One region of the Planococcus sp. SSTMD024 genome, then DNA from elsewhere that is predicted to be linked to it. Evidence: riboswitches for the same ligand, from Rfam matches in the RefSeq annotation. Region 1 holds a riboswitch; the other holds the start of a gene.
The links. A riboswitch is a leader RNA that binds a small molecule or an ion and turns the genes downstream of it on or off. The one in region 1 is predicted to bind FMN.

Region 1 (6,930 bases):
GCCATATAAAGCGCGAGCGTGCCGCCCATCGACAAGCCTGCCACAAATATCTTGTCGCAGCGCTCCGATAGCCATGCGTAAGCCTCCTCCACAGAAGCAATCCAATCCTGATACGTGCTTGTTTCCATATCTTCATAATGCGTGCCATGCCCTTTAAGGCGCGGGGCATAGACGCTGTATCCTTCTTTTGCGAAAGCCTCGGCAAGCGGGCGCATGCTTTGGGTCGTGCCGGTAAATCCATGCGAGATAAGAATCCCTGTTTTCCCGCCTTCGGAAATGAATGGTTCTGCGCCGGGAAGTACATCGAAATCGTTCGTCATCCAAAAACCTCCTTTTAGGTAGTCCTTAAGTATTCGTTGCCATTTGGCAAAATCCTGCCCATTCAATTGCTTGAAAAAGGAATGCTATAATGACGGTAGAATAATCAACTGGGGGAGATCGCGTGCAAAAAGTACAGGAATATACGCAATTAATCGAGCAGTTCGAGAACGGCCCTTATTTCCAGCTGCTTGGTTTTGAAATTGACGGGGTAGAGTACGGCAAGGCATCCATGCGCTTGAAGAAAAAACCTGAAAACGACAATATGCAAAATATGCTGCATGGCGGCGCAATCATGTCGGGGATCGATATCGTCATGGGGCTTGCTTCGCGCTCGCTTGGGAGCGATGCGGTTTCGACGATTCAAATGGAAGTTCGCTTCATCAAAAGCCTGGCGAAGGGAACGGCCATTTTCCGCGCCGAACTGCTGCATCAGACGAACAGCACAGCGATCCTGACAGGGCGGGTTGTCAGCGATCAAGATGACTTATTGGCTTATAGCACAGGCACGTTCAAATTATAAATTTCAACAGCTCCTTTTCGCACATCGCGGAGAGGAGTTTTTGATTGGCTTTAAGTGGAAGCCATTCTCTTGACCCATCATCTGCAGCTTGTTATAATTACTTTTAATTAAAGATATTTTAATTCGAAATAAAGAGGTGAGATGAATGGAGTTCTCCAACCAGAACCTGAAAGCTGTGACGGTTTTGATTCGCGCTGCAGATGCTGTGCATGAGGCCATCAAACGCGACGTAGCGGGATACGGGTTGAATGCGACGGAATTCTCGGTGCTCGAATTGCTCTATCACCAAGGCCGGCAGCCGATACAGGCAATCGGCAAGCGAGTACTGATTGCGAGCAGCAGCATCACTTATGTTGTCGATAAGCTGGAGCAAAAAGGCTATGTCGAACGGGAGGCGTGCAAAGAAGACCGGCGCGTGACCTATGCGCTTTTGACGGACAGCGGCCAGGAATTGATGAAGCGAATCTTCCCCGAACATGAACGGCAGATGGATAAAGTGTTTGCCCGGCTTGAACAACAGGAAGTAATGGAATTGATCAAGAAGTTGAAGAAAGTCGGTTACGAAGCGCAAGACAGCAATAAAGCAGAAGATAAAATACTTAAGGACAAGGAGCGGTATGCATGAATGAATTGAAAGGGATCCACCACGTAACGGCGATCACGAGCAGCGCCGAGAAGAATTATGAATTTTTCACGTATGTATTGGGCATGAGGCTGGTTAAGAAGACGGTGAATCAAGATGATATCCAAACCTATCATCTGTTTTTCGCTGACGATAAAGGTTCGGCTGGGACGGATATGACTTTCTTCGATTTTCCGGGAATCCCGAAAGGCTCTCACGGCACGAACGAAATCTACAAAACGGCTTTCCGTGTACCGACGGACGAAGCGCTTAGCTATTGGGAAAAACGTTTTGACAAATACGAAGTTCAGCACAGTGCCATAACTGAGCAATTCGGTGTTAAAACTTTGTCGTTTTCCGACTTCGATGACCAGCAATATATGCTCGTATCGGATGAGAACAACAAAGGCGTCCAAGCCGGCACGCCGTGGCAGCAAGGACCGGTCCCGCTTGAATTTGCCATTACTGGCCTTGGCCCGATCCACATCCGCATCGGCCAATTCGATTACTTGAAGGAAGTATTGGAAAAAGCGATGCATATGCGCGAGATCGCTGGCGAAGGCTCGCTGCATTTATTCGAGATGGGCGAAGGCGGCAACGGTGCGCAAGTGATCGTCGAGCATAATGCAGAGTTGCCGTCGGGCCAGCAAGGCTTCGGCACGGTGCATCACGCCGCGTTCCGTGTGGCGGACCGCGAAGCATTGAATGAATGGATCGCCCACATGCAAAAAATCGGCTTCTCGACTTCCGGCTATGTCGACCGTTTCTTCTTCGAATCATTGTATGCACGTGTCGCACCGGGTTTATTGTTCGAATGGGCAACGGATGGCCCGGGCTTCATGGGCGACGAGCCATATGAAACACTGGGGGAGAAACTTTCTTTACCGCCGTTCTTGGAGCCGAAGCGCGAACAGATCGAAAGCATGGTGCGCCCGATCGACACGATGCGCAGCACGAAGACTATCGACAAAGAATACCTATAAGGAAAATTTGGCACTGCTCACAACGGGCAGTGCTTTTTATATCGAAACTAAGAGGAAATATCCAAAAAGCTGAAATAATGGGACGATTTTGGGAACTTATCCCACTTATGTACGTAAGTATAGGTAGTACAAGGAAAGGGGAGAACGGCGATGCCGAAATGCCAAAATTGTGGAGCGATATGGACATGGGGGCAGACCGTCTGCCGCTTGTTCACACTCGGGGATAGCTTAACTTGCCCGGCCTGCCGGCAAGAACAATACATTTCCACGGAGTCGAGGAAAAAGACCAGCTTGTTTGTCTTTGCCGCCCCGCTCATCATGTTTGTTTCGGTCGCTTTCGGCATCGACCCGTTTGCTTCCCTCGCCTTATTCCTGGCTTCCTTTTTAATGATTATGGGCATCTACCCATTCTTTATCAAATTGACAGACGAGCGTGGGCCGATGTGGTGACTGGCCGAAATCCGAGTCGGTTTCTGGGGATTCGGTTGGCTGCGCGCAACAAATGAAGATTCTTTTCTGGACAGCCCCTGCAGCTTGCGCTAAACTTACAGATAATCATCTATAGCGTTCTTCGGGGTCGGGTGAAATTCCCAATCGACGGTAACGGAGCAATCCGAAGCCCGTGAGCCTTTCGGGGCAGGATTTGGTGCAAGTCCAAAGCCGACAGTTAAAGTCTGGATGGGAGAAGAACCGTCAAGCAGCCTACTAGCAATCGCTTAGGTTTCTTTGATATGCATTTTCAAGGCCCCTTCTTTTATGGAAGGGGCTTTTTTGCATACTGTGGATGATTAACTGAATAGTATTCCTTCGGGGTCGGGTGAAATTCCCAATCGACGGTAACGGAGCAATCCGAAGCCCGTGAGCCTTTCGGGGCAGGATTTGGTGCAAGTCCAAAGCCGACAGTTAAAGTCTGGATGGGAGAAGGAAGAACACGGAAATTATAGAGTTTTCTATAGTTCTATTTCCTATTGTCTTCTAACCCATTGGCGAATCCATGGGTTTTTATTTTGTTCTGAAAGGTGTGATCAAGTGGACGATCAGCAAATCATGAAGCACGCACTGGAGTTGGCGCGATCAGCTGCCGGGCAGACTTCCCCCAATCCGCTTGTGGGGTCGGTGATCGTCAAAGATGGCCGCATCATCGGCATGGGCGCGCATCTGAAAGCGGGACAGGCGCATGCAGAAATCCATGCGCTGAATATGGCAGGCAGTGAAGCGCAAGGCGCAGAGTTGTATGTGACGCTGGAGCCTTGCAGCCATCACGGCCGGACGGGTCCTTGCGCAGACGCCATCATCCAAGCCGGCATTCGGCGTGTCGTCGTTGCTGTACTGGACCCGAATCCGCTCGTTTCAGGCCGAGGCATCCAAAAGCTTGAAAACGCCGGGGTGATAGTAGAGACTGGCGTCTGCGAGCAGGAAGCTGCGGAGCTGAACCGGATGTTCTTTACTTTTATCCGCAAAAATCGGCCGTTCGTCACATTGAAGCACGCCATCACGCTAGACGGCAAAATCGCTGTGTACGGCGGCCGTTCGGAAAAAATCACCGGGCCTGAAGTGCAGCGCGATGTCCACGAACTGCGCTTGCTGCACGATGCCATTTTAGTCGGCGCACAGACGGTCGCACTCGACAACCCCCGCTTGACCAATCGGTTTGCCGGCTCCCCGAAGCAGCCGATCCGTGTCGTTTTGGATCGCCATCTGCGCATCCCGATAGAAAGCCACATAGTTCAAGTACCTGATGCCCCTACTTGGATTATCGTCGGGTCACAAGCCGATATCGACAGCCGCGGAACATTTCCGGGACATGTCCGCATTCTTCAACTGGACACGCCGGATGTGGAAATCACTGCCGCGCTGAAATTGCTTGCCGAGCACAAGGTGTTATCTGTCCTTGTGGAAGGCGGCCAAAAAATCAATACCGCTTTCTTGAAAAGCGGGCAAGTAGATGAAATTGCGACGTATATCGCACCGATCATCCTCGGGGGCGAAGGAACCGTTTCCGTATTCGGCGACCTGCAAACCAGTTCTGCCTCAAACGGCATTCGCTTGGAAACGCAGAAAGTGGAACGCCTCGGAACGGATCTGAAGATCATCTCCACCTTAAAGGAGTGACATAAATGTTTACAGGGATTATTGAAGAAACCGGACAACTCGCCGGCATCAAGCGCGGCGCGTCCAGCATGGAAATGACAATACGCGCAAATGTCGTTTTAGAAGAAACAAAAATCGGCGACAGCATTTCAGTCGAAGGGGTGTGCTTGACAGTGACGTCGTTGTCAAGCGGCCGTTTCACAGTGGATGTCATGCCGGAAACCTTCCACGGTACGACTCTTTCTTCGCTGGGCACATCCAGTGCGGTCAACTTGGAGCGTGCCATGGCGGCGAACGGCCGTTTCGGCGGGCATCTTGTCGCGGGCCATATCGACGGGGTCGGCAAGATCTTGCGCAAGCGTCCTCAGGAAAACGCTCTGTATATCGATATAGCGGCGCCTCCTGAATTGCTTGCGCAGTCAATCGTGAAAGGTTCTGTGGCGATCGACGGCGTCAGCTTAACAATTTTTGAACTCAGCGAAAATCATTTGACCGTTTCGCTCATCCCGCACACGGCGGGGGAAACGACTTTGGGCAGCAAAAAAGTAGGCGATTCGGTCAATCTGGAAACCGATATGTTCGGAAAGTACGTGCAGCGTTTTATGGAGCATGCGCCAAAACAACCGATGAACGCCGATTATTTGCGGCGCCACGGATTTTAAAGGAGCAAAACCGATGCTAAATACAATCGAAGAAGCAGTAAAGGATTTGCAGGCAGGAAAAGTCATTATTCTGGTAGATGACGAATCACGGGAGAACGAAGGCGATTTTGTGTGCCTTGCAGAACATGCGACGCCTGAAAACATTAATTTCATGGCTACGCACGGCAGGGGGCTCATCTGCACGCCGGTTTCGCCGGATATTGCCTTGCGCCTGAAACTCGACCAAATGGTCAGCCATAATACCGACCACCACGAAACGGCATTCACCGTCAGCATCGACCATAAAGACGCCAAGACGGGCATCAGCGCATTTGAACGGTCGGATACCATCTTGCAGATGCTCGATACGAAAGCTGTACCGCAGGACTTCAAGCGGCCGGGGCACGTCTTCCCGCTTGTCGCAAAATCAGGCGGTGTTTTCCAGCGACAGGGCCATACGGAAGCGTCAGTCGATTTGGCGCGTCTTAGCGGCAGCGAACCGGCAGCGGTCATTTGCGAAATCATGAATGTTGACGGCACAATGTCGCGCATGCCGGACTTGGAAAAGCTGGCGGATGAATTCGACTTGAAAATCATCACGATCGAAGATCTCTATGCGTATCGCGCTGAGAAAGATCCGCTCATCAAGCGCGAATCGAGTGTCCACATGCCGACCGATTTTGGCGAGTTCCGCATGGTCGGCTATTCCAACCGCCTGGATACAGAAGAGCATGTTGCCATCGTCAAAGGCAATCCGGAATCGGTGGAAGCGCCGATCGTGCGCATCCATTCAGAATGCCTGACCGGCGATATTTTCCACTCGCGCCGCTGCGATTGCGGGGCGCAGCTTACGAAATCGCTCGAATTGATCGAACAGGCAGGCGCGGGCATCGTCCTTTATATGAGGCAGGAAGGGCGCGGCATCGGCTTGTTGAACAAACTGAAAGCGTATGAATTGCAGGAACAGGGCTTGGATACCGTTGAAGCCAACGAACAATTGGGCTTCCCGGCGGAAATGCGCGATTATACTTTATGCGCCTTGATGTTGAAAGATTTGGGTGTGTCGCATGTCAGGCTTTTGACGAACAACCCGGCCAAGACAGACGCGCTGATTGAATACGGCATTGAAGTGGAAGAACGGCTTGCGCTGGTTATCCCGCCGACTGAAGACAACACGCAATACATGGAAACAAAAAAACAACGAATGCATCATCTAATCGACTAAGGAGTGTTCACAATGGAAACAGTTTACGAAGCAAATTTGATCGGATCGGATTTAAAAATAGCAATCGTTACAGGCAGATTCAATGACTTCATCACGTCCCGCCTGTTGGACGGCGCAGTGGATGGCTTGGTGCGCCATGGCGTAAATAAGGAAAACATCGACACTGCTTGGGTGCCGGGGGCATTCGAATTGCCGCTGGTCGCGAAGAAAATGGCAGAAACGAAAAAATACGACGCGGTCATCGCACTTGGCACCGTCATTCGCGGTTCTACGACGCATTACGATTACGTCTGCAGCGAAGCGGCGAAAGGCATCGCGCAAGCCGGCATGTCGACAGGCGTTCCGGTCATTTTCGGCGTGTTGACGACGGAAACGATTGAACAGGCGATTGAACGCGCTGGCACAAAAGCCGGCAATAAAGGCTACGAAGCGGCGGTCTCCGCGGTTGAAATGGGCAATTTGATGAAAGCATTCGATTGATCGAAAAGAGCTGAAATACGATTTCTTAACTTTCTCGAAAAGCTGAA
Region 2 (6,930 bases), on a different contig from region 1:
CCTGCGATTTCCGCCGCGTTCCCGCATAAATGATCCCTGGCCCGCCATATTCTGCCACCAAGTTCATCAGCGCCTCCAGCTTCTCGTGATCGGTTTCAAATTTCCGGATATCGTAGCTAATGTTCTTCCGGTCCATCGGATGAGAATAGACGAATGGGTCGCTCAATTTTAAATAATGCTTGATTTCATCTGTCACTTTATCGGTCGCGGTTGCGGTCAGCGCCAAAGTTTGCGGATTTCCAAGCTTTGGCAGAACCTCTGCAATGCGCAAATAATCCGGGCGGAAATCGAAGCCCCATTGGGAAATGCAATGCGCTTCATCCGCAACGAGCAGCGAAATGCCAAGTGCTTTCAACTTCCCGAGCACATACGGCTGGACAAGCATTTCGGGAGCCACGAAGATAAATTTATAAGCATCGAGCGTGTTCCAGGCCTTTTCACGATCTTCCGGTTTCATAAATGAATTGATGGCAATGACCGATTTTTCCCCCATCTTTTTCAATTGGGCAACTTGGTCTTGCATCAATGATAAAAGCGGTGAGACGATGACGACGGCGCCCGGCAAGGCTTTCCCAGGGAGCTGATAACATAGCGATTTCCCCATGCCGGTCGGCAGCAATGCTAAAACGTCGCGCCCGGACAGCACTTGTTCGATCACTTGTTTTTGCCCAGGGCGAAATTCCGTGTAGCCGTAAGCGTCGTATAATAGCTTTTCAAGATTCATGTGATGCCTCCTCTCATCGCCAGCGCGAGGCGAATTTGGAAGTAACTGGCTTCCGGCAAACGCTCTTTAATATCCCGCAGGCGCATCGACTTCAACTCTTTGCTGATGTGATGGATTGACTCGAATAATCGCTCATCCATAAACGGTGAAACACTGAACGCCGGATCGTTCATGGCCATCTCTACAAAATGATCCTCGATTGTACTCGTTTTCAGCTGCCTGAGCTCGGCAATCTGCTTTAGTGAAAACCCGCGTTCGGACAATTTTTGCGTTCGTTTCGCCGATTCCGTCAAAGCGGATTGCTGGATGATGCCTTCAAGCATACCCGCTAGCATTGGATATTCCATGCTTTCGAGCACTTCCAGCCAAGCATGCAATGCTTCGACAGCCGCAATTTTCACATCTATCGGCAACATATCGTATTTCATGGCCAATTGATCCCAGGTGAGCCCGCTGACTCCATAACCCGACAACCGCTCCATCAGGATGCCTTTATGCGCTTCGGTTGTTTTTGCTAAAGCCAAGCTGGTTTCAATTTGGTTTTTAAAAGCTTCCTGGACTCCGGCTGAACGAAAATCGATGCGCTTCAAATAAGCCTTGGCCCATGTCTGCACCGTTTCATCGGTGACGACTGGATCAAAGCGTTTGTGGCCTTGCATAAAACTGGACATCGTCTGCACCACTAATGATAGGCGTGCAAAGAACCGGCTTTCGTTGCCCCTGTACTTCCAACCGTTCAAGGGTGTAGGCGGAATTTCCAAATCAAATGCGGAGCGATGGAGCTGGACGCTGTTTTCATCCGGTATCAACAAGCCTTGTGCCTGCAGCCTTTCAATAGACGATAGATAATCTTGCTTGTCCAGCTTAGGGAGCACGGCAAAAAAAGGATGCAGGCCGAAATAGCCGATGTCCTGAATCGTTTGCCCTGATTTCTTTCCTTTAATTAAATGATAAGGGGAAGAAACGGTCCGTTGACCGTCTACCGCTTTCATGATCGTTAAAACGACTTCATCGAATCGCACTGAATTACCCTCCTGGCGGTTTTGGGTTGAAAAAATCATGAAATATCTATAGAATAAACACGATAGTATAACTGAACTTGTTCGGAGATAAAGGAGAGGAACTGGAATGGCTAAATATACCATTGTTGATAAAGATACGTGTATCGCATGCGGTGCTTGCGGAGCAGCGGCACCCGACATTTACGATTATGATGACGAGGGCATCGCCTTCGTTATTCTTGATGATAACACGGGGACTGAACAAGTGCCAGATGAGCTGATGGAGGATATGGAAGACGCATTTGAAGGATGCCCGACCGACTCCATCAAAGTGGCAGACGAGCCATTTGAAGGAGATCCACTAAAATACGAAGACTGACCAAAACTTGGTCAATAGAAAAAGCGGCCGGAAGAATCATCTTCCAGCCGCTTCTTTTTATGATAAATAATAGGAGCGTTGTTTTTCAATCCACGTATGCATGCTGCCGAAGATCAATAAGACGACGGTCGTAAGCGCCAGGCCTTTGATCAAGTTGAACGGCAGGATCCCGAGAACAATGGTCGTGTACAATGCGCTGCCTGTCTGTTCAGGCATATTCAGGAAATACGTGTACATCGGCAAAAAGACGAAATAATTCAGCAAGCTCATGCCGATTGCCATTGAGAATGTCCCGATTACCAAACCGAATGCGATTCCCTTTTTTGTGGAAACTTTACGGTAAATGGCGTAGACCGGCAAAATGAACAACAGGCTCGTCGCAAAATTCGCCATATGCCCTACAGGCACGCCAGTCGGGCTACCTGAAAAAATCCAGTCCAATACGTTTTTAAAGAATGCGACCAAGACACCTGCTACAGGCCCCATCGTAATCGCCGCAATTAGTGCTGGCACGTCACTGAAATCCACTTTCAAAAATGCTGGCAATGCCGGCAGCGGAAAATTGAATAGCATCAACACAAATGAGATGCTGCTCAGCATACCGATGACGATCATCGATTGCAATTTCTTGTTCTTCATGTTCCTCTCTCCTTGTCGTGATTCACCAGAAGAAAGGTTCGGAGCGCATTGCCAAAAAAATCCCTTAAGCAAGGTTCACTTAAGGGAGAGTCAGGCACACTGAAATAAACGGTCCGCCTTTAAAACGGCATGCGTCCGTACCTTCACCTTCTCCCATCCAGACTATACTGTCGGCTTTGGAATCTCACCAAATCCTGCTTTTTACGGCTCGCGGGCTGATGGACCATTGTGTCCAATTACCGCCGGTAGGGAATTGCACCCTGCCCCGAAGATGAATCGATATTTTTTTTATACAAGTCAATTTTATAAAAAAAAGACAGCAATGTAAACCATACTGCTTACATTGCCATCTTTTTAATTTTCTGGCCAGTCGAGGCGGTTGGGGGAAACCGGCAATTCCAGTTCACGAGCGAAATCGAAATCGGCCCATTCCGCTTGCACCGTATTGGATACGGTCAGCGATGAACCGTAGGATTGTGCCGTGAGCGCCATGCTTTCGATCATTTGCATCGCTTCTACTCCATCGAGCGCCTCTAAGTCCAACGGCTCTTCAAATACCACTGTAGCGTTCGCCCCGTCCATCTCAACGCGGTAATTGATCTCTTCCGGAACCGGCGAACGGTAATCGTCGTTCGGCGATTGCTGAAGCGCCATTAGCGCATCTTCCACATTTTCCGGCGACATCCCATAAGCCGGAGCCAAATGCCAGTCACCCGTTGAGGCGGCAAGCAAATAAAAACTTTGCCCCTGCTCCCCGGGGACGAACGGTTCCACTGTCCCTATATGGGATAATTGCGCAGCCTCGCCTTCTTCGTTCAATACATGGATTTCCTGCTGATCCATAAATGTTTCTTCCAGGCTGGATAGGTACAGCAAAGTGGAAGCCGAACCTTGATCGTAGGAATGGCCGTCCGGCAGGAAATGGCTGATTGCCGAACCAGTTTGCTGGAGCTCACCTTCATAAGGGTGGTACTCATCAAACCCCAATCCGGATTCATCGATTTGCCCGGCGAACGTTTCATATAATTCTAGCGCAGTCGGCTCCGGCGTATCAGCCAGCTGTTTTGGAATGACGAAACTTATCGGAACCACATAGCCATGGTAAGCCAGCCCCATGCGTAAAATATGCTCATCTTCCAACTCGCTTTCATAAACTGCGCTCCGCTGCACTTCCGGGTCTTCCGTAGCCAAACTCGCTGCCCCGTCAGACTGTTGTGTAGCCCCTTCCGCTTGATCCGTTTGCGCCTCCTCTGTCGTCACCGTCGACTCCGCATCGCTGCTTTCACTCTCGCTGCTGCTTGAATCGGTTCCATTCTGCTGCAGCAATGAGACGACGAGCACCGATATGCTGAAGAATGCGACGATGGCAACCAGTAAAGGCAGCCAGCGCTTCGGCTGCTTTGGCGTTCGCTCTTTTTGGGAAAGCTTTTTATACACTTCGGCTTTGGGCCGCCTGTCTTGTATTTTGGGGAAATCCCGCAACAAATTTTCGATTTCTTCATCGTTCCATTTGTCATTCGGCATATTCTCCTCCCCCTTCTGCTTCTAGTAATTTTTGGCGGAGGGACCGGATTGCCCGGTGCTGTGTCGTTTTGACTTTGCCTTCCGACCACTCCAGGACTTCAGCCGTTTCCGCAATGGAGAGATCTTGGAAATAACGCATGATGATGACGAGCTTCTGGTCGCCTGTACACAAATCAAGCATTTGGTACAAGCGGATCTTGTCCTCATTGAGCAATGAAACTTCTTCCGGTATTCGTTCAGTTGAAACCAATTGCTGGGTTTCCCAGTCGAAGAAATCCATCGAATGCTTTTTCCTCACTGCCGTCTTGCGGAAATGGTCGATGGCGACGTTTTTGGCGATCGAAAAGAGCCAGGTCTTTTCCGAACTCTTTCCCTGGAACCGGTCATACGCGCGCAGCACCCTCACATAAACTTCGTGCATCAGGTCTTCCGCCACATGCCGGTCCTTCACTAAATACACCAAAAACTGAAAGACATCCTGATGGTATTGATCGTACAGCCTATGAAACACGGAGTCATTCACGCAACTCCCCCCGTTCCTTGGATTAGTCGTCACGACAACAGAAAAGTTACATCGCCTTCAGGGGCAATGTGAAGATGAACGAAGTGCCTTCGCCGAATTTGCTTTCGGCACGGATTTCTCCCGAATGTGCTTTGATGATATTGCTGGCAATCGCGAGGCCGAGCCCTGTGCCGCCTTTGCCGAGCGTCCTGGCTTTATCGGCTTTATAGAAGCGCTCAAAGACGAACTCCAGGTCTTCCTCTGAAATTCCGGCCCCGGTATCGTTAATTGAAACTTTTGCGTAGTCTTCCATATTTTCGACATGCACATGCACTTGCCCTCCCTGCGGCGTGTGGCGAAGTGCGTTATCGATCAAATTCGTCATGACCTGCTCGATGCGGTCTTCATCCAATTCGGCGGCCGCCCAGTCATCGAGTTCGGTCGTGAAGCTCAGTTCGATGTCTTTCTCTTTCGCGGCTTGGCTGAATTTCAAGCTCATCCGCTCGATGGCATTATTGAACTGCACCAATTCTTTGTACAGCCGCATATGGCCGGACTCCAGTCGCGCCAAGTTCAATAGGTCTGTGACGAGGCGGCCCATGCGCTGGGATTCTTCATAGATGATCTTGGTCATTTCGTTGCGTTCTTCTTCGCTTGCGCCGACGTCATCGAGCAAGGCTTCGCTATAGCCCTGCAGCATGGCGATCGGCGTCCGCAATTCATGGGATACATTGGCGATGAAATCTTCGCGCAGCTTCTCAAGACGGTGCTGTTCAGTCATGTTATGGAGCACAGCCACCGCTCCGCGCACACTTTCCCCGCTGTAAAGCGGGCTGAAGTTGACCGCATAATAGGCGCCTTCGATTTCCAGCTCTTCTTCGATTTCCTCCTGGAACGTCAGCACATGGTCGAGCATATGGAGCATTTCCGATGGCAACGCATTGGCCTCGGCCGTGCCGTCTTTGAAGAGCCATTGCCGCAGCAGCTTCTCTGCCGGCGGATTGCTCAACAGGATTGTCTTGTCCTGGTTAAACGTAATCACGGCATCCGCCATCGAAGTCAAGATGCTCGATAATTGCTCTTTTTCCTGATTGATCACTTCGAGGTGATGTTTTAGCTGGCGCCCCATCTGGTTAAAGGCAATTGCCAATTGGCCAATTTCATCTCCAGAAGAAACTTTTACTTTCGTATCAAAATTCCCTTTTGCCAATTCAAATGCCCCTTCGCGCATATTACGCAGCGGGGAAGTAATACGGGTCGACAGGAAAAATGCAAAAAACGTGGTCAATAATAACGCAATAAACGCGGACAGGAAAACGATATTGGTTGTCCTTTCAGCGGTGCGGTCCATAACTTCCAATGATTGGTAAATGAATACCGTCCCGTGAAGCTCATCGCTTGTTTGAAGAGGCGAGGCCATGACGATGTATGATTCCATCCGGTCCGCTTCCGACAATGACGGCAAAAGCATTTCTTTTGTTACGGTTTCATCGCTTTCAAACACTTTTTGAAACTCGTTTTCGCTGACGATCTTTTCCCTGATTGCCTCGCCATTTAAGCCATCATGCAAATAATAAGAGATCTCTCCCGGTTCTTCGGCAATGACGGCATTGGTTTCAGGCCCTAACACCTCGTCGACGATGGACAAATTGTCTTCATTGCCATGATCATTGAAAATCCTCGCAATCATATTGGCTTCATTATGAAGGGCTTCTTCTACCGTCTCGCTATGGAAATTCCCGAGAAACTCCAACAGCAGCACCGTCACAATAAACAAGACAAAGGAAACGAGAAGCAAAATGGTTACCCACAGCTTCCCGACGATGCTATTCCATATTCTATTCATTGCCGACCTCGAATTTGTACCCGACACCCCATACGGTGACGATCATCTTAGCGGCCGATTCGGAGACGCGGTTCAATTTCTCCCGCAAGCGTTTGACATGGGTATCCACGGTGCGCAAATCGCCGAAAAAGTCATAATGCCATACTTCTTTGAGCAAATGCTCCCGGTCGAACACTTTATCCGGGGATTTTGCCAAGAAATATAAAAGTTCATATTCTTTCGGTGTCAAATTCACCTCGACGCCGTCTGCTGTCACGCGGTGCGCATCGTGGTCGATCGTCAGGTGCGGAAAGACGACCAAGTCTTTTGAAACGG

Region 2: another riboswitch for FMN. It lies ahead of AB9R92_RS16390 (ECF transporter S component); the one in region 1 lies ahead of ribD (bifunctional diaminohydroxyphosphoribosylaminopyrimidine deaminase/5-amino-6-(5-phosphoribosylamino)uracil reductase RibD).

The regions. Positions count from the first base shown of each region.
Region 1 covers NZ_JBGGNS010000012.1:27,776-34,705, forward strand. The annotation lists gene AB9R92_RS02615 (alpha/beta hydrolase) at 1-320, opposite strand, end outside; gene AB9R92_RS02620 (PaaI family thioesterase) at 443-841, shown strand; gene AB9R92_RS02625 (MarR family winged helix-turn-helix transcriptional regulator) at 987-1,466, shown strand; gene AB9R92_RS02630 (ring-cleaving dioxygenase) at 1,463-2,446, shown strand; gene AB9R92_RS02635 (TIGR04104 family putative zinc finger protein) at 2,597-2,896, shown strand; FMN riboswitch at 3,010-3,140, shown strand; FMN riboswitch at 3,246-3,376, shown strand; gene ribD (bifunctional diaminohydroxyphosphoribosylaminopyrimidine deaminase/5-amino-6-(5-phosphoribosylamino)uracil reductase RibD) at 3,476-4,558, shown strand; gene ribE (riboflavin synthase) at 4,564-5,199, shown strand; gene AB9R92_RS02650 (bifunctional 3,4-dihydroxy-2-butanone-4-phosphate synthase/GTP cyclohydrolase II) at 5,213-6,403, shown strand; gene ribH (6,7-dimethyl-8-ribityllumazine synthase) at 6,416-6,883, shown strand.
Region 2 covers NZ_JBGGNS010000023.1:414,999-421,928, reverse strand. The annotation lists gene AB9R92_RS16405 (RecQ family ATP-dependent DNA helicase) at 1-724, opposite strand, end outside; gene AB9R92_RS16400 (YpbB family protein) at 721-1,746, opposite strand; gene AB9R92_RS16395 (ferredoxin) at 1,853-2,104, shown strand; gene AB9R92_RS16390 (ECF transporter S component) at 2,162-2,743, opposite strand; FMN riboswitch at 2,885-3,020, opposite strand; gene AB9R92_RS16385 (hypothetical protein) at 3,098-4,267, opposite strand; gene sigX (RNA polymerase sigma factor SigX) at 4,257-4,790, opposite strand; gene AB9R92_RS16375 (ATP-binding protein) at 4,837-6,615, opposite strand; gene AB9R92_RS16370 (response regulator transcription factor) at 6,608-6,930, opposite strand, start outside.